DNA from 2 places in the Mitsuokella apri genome. Region 1 is predicted to be linked to the other one. Evidence: predicted binding sites of a transcription regulator. Region 1 holds the regulator's gene; the other holds the start of a gene.
What was found. The regulator HrcA, encoded in region 1, represses chaperone genes, less so after heat shock. The targets are predictions, from matches to a motif close to TGTTAGCACTCNNNNNNNNNGAGTGCTAACA.
Positions count from the first base shown of each region.

Region 2: the regulator HrcA is predicted to act here: its motif matches at 1,094-1,124, upstream of groES (co-chaperone GroES).

Region 1 is NZ_JBHYRS010000001.1:487,469-490,615, reverse strand. Features, by position in the region: gene ACE419_RS02310 (DUF488 domain-containing protein) at 1-91, shown strand, start outside; gene ACE419_RS02305 (glutaredoxin domain-containing protein) at 125-406, shown strand; gene hrcA (heat-inducible transcriptional repressor HrcA) at 622-1,656, shown strand; gene grpE (nucleotide exchange factor GrpE) at 1,697-2,326, shown strand; gene dnaK (molecular chaperone DnaK) at 2,401-3,147, shown strand, end outside.
Region 2 is NZ_JBHYRS010000009.1:3,893-7,039, reverse strand. Features, by position in the region: gene ACE419_RS10360 (sulfate adenylyltransferase subunit 1) at 1-981, shown strand, start outside; gene groES (co-chaperone GroES) at 1,165-1,449, shown strand; gene groL (chaperonin GroEL) at 1,467-3,095, shown strand.

The DNA of each region.
Region 1 (3,147 bases):
GTTTGCGGCGAAGAACCAGCAGGAAAATCATGCGCTTGTGCTCGCGGCCTGGCTGCGGAAGAAGACGGCAGAGCCTGATACAACGGCATGACAAGGATAAAAGGCAATGGAAAGGATGAACGATATGAAAAAAGTTACCATGATTAAGATGCAGGGCTGCCCGTACTGCGCCAAAGCAGCACAGGCCATCGAAGAGCTGCGCGCAGAGCAGCCGGCTTACCAGTCGGTCGAGGTCGAAGTCATCGACGAGAACGAGCAGCAGGATAAGGCCAAGGCCTATGCCAAAGACTATTACTACGTACCGAGCCTGTTTGTCGAGGGCAAAAAGGTCTTCGAGGCTCATCCGGGCGATGACTACGATACCATCAAGGCAGCGGTCAAGGAAGCTTTTGACGCGGCAAAATAAAATATTTATGCGCAGTATGCATGCAGAAACCGAAGAAGGACCTGTTATCAAGGCCCTTCTTTTTCATTTCTGAAAAAAGTCGAAAATAATTTTGACTTTTTGACATTTTAGGTGTTGACTTTTTGTTTTTTTCGGTGTATATTCTTTATAGATTCAAAGTTAGCACTCAGGTAATCAGAGTGCTAACAGGAGAGATCAAGGAAGGGGGCAGGCAGATGAAGGATGAACTTGATGAACGCAAGAAGCGCGTGCTGCAGGCAATTGTCGATGATTACATCGAGTCGGCAGAGCCGGTCGGCTCGCGGACACTGGCGCGCAAGTATGACCTCGGCGTCAGTCCTGCGACCATCCGCAACGAGATGGCAGACCTCGAGATGCTTGGGTATCTCGAGCAGCTGCATACCTCTTCCGGCAGGATTCCGTCCTCGAAAGGATATCGCTTCTATGTGGACGGCCTGATTCCCCCGAAGCCCGTGAGTGATGAGGAGAAAGTCCTCATCGACCGCTGGTATAAGGCAAGGGTCAAGCGCATCGACGAGGTCTTTCAGGAGACGGCGCGCATCATCTCGCAGGTGACGAAGAATGTTTCTTTGGTGCTTGCCCCGCAGATGACACAGGCTGCGTTCCGCTGTCTGCAGTTCCTGCCGCTCGATGACCGCCGCGTCATCACGGTACTCATGACGGATGCAGGCTTCATCGAGAACAAGATTCTCGAGATGCCGGACGGTGCCACGTTTGCGGACTTCCAGCGCATGGCCAAGGTCATCAACAAGAATCTTGCCGGTCAGACGCTGCGGTCGATTGACCATCCGGCCATGGCGCAGATCCGCGATGAGATTCAGGATGAGCCGCTTTACGAATCAGCGGTCGAAATCATTCATCGGGCCCTTGATTCCGGCAAGCGCGAACGCCTGTACCTCGGCGGTACGACGCAGATGCTGGAACAGCCGGAGTTCCACGACGTGGAAAAAGTCAAGGAAACGCTGCTCGTGCTCGAGAAGGAAGAGCTCATGAAAGACGTGCTGCATGCCCATATGGGCGACGGCCTTGAAGTCACGATTGGTCAGGAAAATGAAGACAGTCACTTCAAGGACAGCAGCATCATCACGGCGACGTACCATCTCGATGGACAGCTTCTAGGCACCATTGCAGTGCTAGGCCCGACGCGTATGGAATACGCAAAGGCCATGAGCCTGCTTGAATATATGAATTCCAATCTTACAGAAGTCATCAAGCGGTTCCACTGGTAGAGCCGCAGAAATCCAGAAACTACGTGAAGAGGTGATTGTTTTGCCATCCTTTATCAAAGATGAAATGAAGAAAAAAGATGAGCAGAAGATGCAGGAAATGAAGCAGGAAATCGACGAAGCGGAAGCAGCTGCTGAGGACGCTGCCGAAGGCTCCGAAGAAGAACCTGCAGATGAGGCAGCAAGTCAGGAAGATACGGCTGCACAGGAGGAGATTGAAGCCTTGAAAAGCCAGGTTGAAAAACTGACAGCCGATCTTCAGGAGATGAAAGACCGCCTTCTGCGGCTGCAGGCTGATTTTGAGAACTTCCGCCGCCGTTCGGCGAAGGAACGCGAAGAAATCTCGTCGGTGGTCACGCAGAACTTCTGCAAGGACATGCTGCCGCTGCTCGATAATTTCGAACGCGCAATGGCAGCCGAGACGAAAGACGCCGCGGCTTTCCAGAAGGGCGTTGAGATGATCTTCACGCAGTTCCAGGAAGTCCTCAAGAAGAACGGCCTTGAGCATATCGAGGTCGAAGGCAAGAAGTTCGACCCGAACTTCCATCAGGCGGTCATGCGGGTCGAAGACCCCGATAAAGAAGATGACACGGTTGCCCAGGAGCTCCAGAAGGGCTACATGGTCAAGGGCCGCGTTATTCGTCCAAGCATGGTTCAGGTTGTTTCGAACTGAAGTCACAAGAACGAAGCACCTGTTCATCAATATAGATCATTCAAGTTTTACATAAAGTTTAGGAGGATGTTACCATGTCTAAAGTAATTGGTATCGATTTAGGTACGACGAACTCCGTTGTATCTGTCATGGAAGGCGGCGAACCGACCGTCATCACGAACCCTGAGGGCAGCCGCATCACGCCGTCTGTCGTCGGTTTCACGAAAGATGGTCAGCGCCTTGTCGGTCAGCTGGCAAAACGTCAGGCTGTATCGAATCCGGACCGCACGATTTCGTCCATCAAACGTCATATGGGCGATCCGAACTACAAAGTAACGATTGATGGCAAGGATTACACGCCGCAGGAAATCTCGGCTATGATCCTGCAGAAACTCAAGGGCGATGCTGAAGCATACCTCGGCGAGACGGTCACGCAGGCTGTCATCACGGTTCCGGCTTACTTCAACGACAGCCAGCGCCAGGCAACGAAGGACGCCGGCAAAATTGCAGGCCTCGATGTCCTGCGTATCGTCAACGAGCCGACGGCTGCAGCCCTTGCTTATGGCCTGGATAAAGATAAAGATGAGACCATCCTCGTCTTCGACCTCGGCGGCGGCACGTTCGATGTCTCCATCCTCGAGCTCTCCGAAGGCACGTTCGAAGTACAGGCTACGAACGGTGATACGCACCTCGGCGGCGATGACTTCGACCAGAAGATCATCGACTGGATGGTCAGCGAATTCAAACAGGAGAACGGCATCGACCTTTCTCAGGACAAGATGGCTGCTCAGCGTCTGAAGGAAGCTGCTGAAAAAGCAAAGATTGAACTCTCGAGCATGACG
Region 2 (3,147 bases), on a different contig from region 1:
GGTTTTTATATGCCCGTACAGCGCGTCTGCCGTCCAAACCATGAATTCCGCGGCTTTCAGGGACAGATTGAGAGCGGCAGCATTGCCGTCGGCGATACCATTACCTCGCAGCCAAGCGGCGAACAGGCCGAAGTCAAAAAGATTTTGGTGGCAGACCGCGACGTGCAGTCGGCCTTTAAGGGACAGCCTGTGACCATTCAGCTGAACCGTGAGGTCGATGTTTCGCGCGGCTGCGTGCTCGAAAAGGGAAGCCATGTCCGTCAGGCCGCGAATTTCAAGGCTGAAATCCTCTGGATGGACGATGTGCCTCTTTCCATCGGCAAGAACTTCATGGTCTTCCTCGGCACGAAGAAGATTCCGGGCATACTGACGAATATCGATTACCGCATCGACATCAACAGCGGCGAGCATGTCAAGGCGGATGGACTCAAGAAGAATGAAATTGCCGTCTGCGAGATTGCCGTGACGGAGCCCATCGTGCTCGATACGTTCAATCATCACCGCACACAGGGCGAGCTCATCCTCATTGACCGCATCAGCAATATGACCGCGGCCTGCGGCGTTGTGCGTGAAATTCCGGATGCCAGTGAAAAACGTCATTTCGCTGCCAATCAGCAGATGCGCAGCGCCCTGAACTGGCAGGCCCCGCTGGCCGTGGCCTTTGAGCCGCAGAATGACGGCCTTTCCCTTGCTGATATCGAAGAAGCCGAGTACTACCTCGTGCGCAATGGCCGTCACACGTATCTTTATCATCCGCAGGCCGGCGAAGATTATGAAAATACCCTGCAGCATCTCCTGCAGGCCGGCCTCGTCGTCCTGCTCGTGCTCGACAAAGGGCAGGAAGTACCGGAAAATGTACGCCGCTTTGCCGAATTTGTGGGAGAAGGTGTCAATGAACTGAATTCCCAGCAGATTGCGGAAAAGATCCTGCATCATTCCATGCTCGATTCGATGATGGCGCCAAATAACTGGATTATTTAAGAAAGAAAATTACATCTTATCAAGGCAGTCAAAATGACTGCCTTTGTTTTTTTGACTTTTTTATGGAATTTATATTGACATTTTGACTTAGAGGGGGTAATATAAAGACTGTAGTTAGCACTCGGGACTAGTGAGTGCTAACACCATAACAAAGTAAATTCATTTTATAGGAGGAAGATACCTATGATTAAGCCATTGGGCGAAAGAGTTGTCATCGAAGTTGCAGAAAGCGATGTAAAGACGGCCAGCGGCATTGTACTGCCGGACACGGCCAAAGAGAAACCGCAGAAGGGCACGGTTGTGGCAGTTGGTACGGGCAAGCTGCTCGATAATGGTGAGCGCGCCGCTATGGAAGTCAAGGTTGGCGATGGCGTCATCTTCTCCAAATATTCGGGTTCCGAAGTCAAGGTTGACGGCAAGGACTATTTGATTGTTCGCGAGAGCGACATTCTGGCAGTTGTGGAATAATTTCGGAGGTAATATAAATGGCAAAGCAGATTCTGTTTGATGAAGAAGCACGCCGCGCACTCGGCCGCGGTGTTGACGCACTGGCAAATGCAGTAAAAGTAACGCTCGGACCTAAGGGCCGCAACGTTGTCCTCGATAAGAAATTCGGCGCTCCGACCATCACGAACGATGGTGTCACGATTGCCCGCGACATCGAGCTCGAGGATCCGTTTGAAAACATGGGCGCACAGCTCGTCAAGGAAGTCGCCACGAAGACGAACGACATCGCCGGCGATGGTACGACGACGGCAACGCTTCTGGCACAGGCCATGATTCATGAAGGCATGAAGAATGTCGCAGCCGGTGCCAACCCGATGATCATCAAGAAGGGCATTGATGAAGCAGTCAAGGCTCTCGTTGAGGAGATCAAGGCTAAAGCTAAGAAAGTCGAAGGCCAGGCTGATATCGCACAGGTCGCTACGATTTCTTCCGCAAACGAAGAGACGGGCCGCCTGATTGCTGAAGCCATGGAAAAAGTCGGCAAAGATGGCGTCATTACGGTTGAGGAATCCAAGACGATGCGCACGAACCTTTCCGTCAAGGAAGGCATGCAGTTCGACCGCGGCTACATCTCCCCGTACCTCGTTACGGATACGGATAAGATGGAAGCAACGCTTGACGACCCGTACATCCTGATTACGGACCGCAAGATTTCGGCTATCAACGACATTCTGCCGATTCTCGAGCAGGTCGTAAAAGCTGGCAAACAGCTCGCCATCATCGCTGAGGATGTTGACGGCGAAGCTCTGACGACGATTGTTGTCAACAAGCTGCGCGGTACGTTCAAGGCTCTGGCTGTCAAGGCTCCGGGCTTCGGCGACCGCCGCAAGGCTATGCTGCAGGATATCGCAACCCTGACGGGCGGCACGGTCATCAGCGAAGAAGTCGGCCGCAAGCTCGACAGCGTTACGCTCGCTGACCTCGGTCAGGCACACAAGATGGTCTCTACGAAGGACGAGACGACGATCATTGGCGGCAAGGGCGACAAAGAAGCCATTGCCGAGCGCGTTGCTCAGATCAAGCAGCAGATTTCCCAGACGACGAGTGATTTCGATAAGGAGAAACTGCAGGAGCGCCTCGCAAAACTCTCCGGCGGTGTTGCTGTCATCGAGATCGGCGCTGCTACGGAAGTCGAGATGAAGGACAAGAAGTACCGCATCGAAGATGCCCTGAACGCTACGCGTGCAGCTGTTGAAGAAGGCATTGTCGCAGGCGGCGGCACGACGTTCCTCGACATCCTGCCGGCACTCGACAAACTCGACGTCGAAGGCGACGAGAAGGTCGGTGTCAATATCGTAAGACGCGCTATCGAAGAACCGGTCCGTCAGATCGCTCAGAACGCAGGCCTTGAAGGTTCTGTCGTTGTCGAGAACGTTAAGAAGGCCGGCACGGGCATCGGCTTCAACGCACTCAAGAACGAGTATGTCGACATGCTCAAGGCTGGTATCGTTGACCCGGCTAAGGTTACGCGTTCTGCCCTGCAGAATGCAGCTTCGATTGCCTCCATGGTCCTCACGACGGAAACGCTCGTTGCGGACAAACCGGAAAAAGAAGCTCCGGCAGCAGCTGGTGCACCGGGCATGGGCGGCATGCCGGGCATGATGTAATCTCTTAAAATCATTACATCTCCTAAACTTAAAAGATTCCCGTTCGGATTTT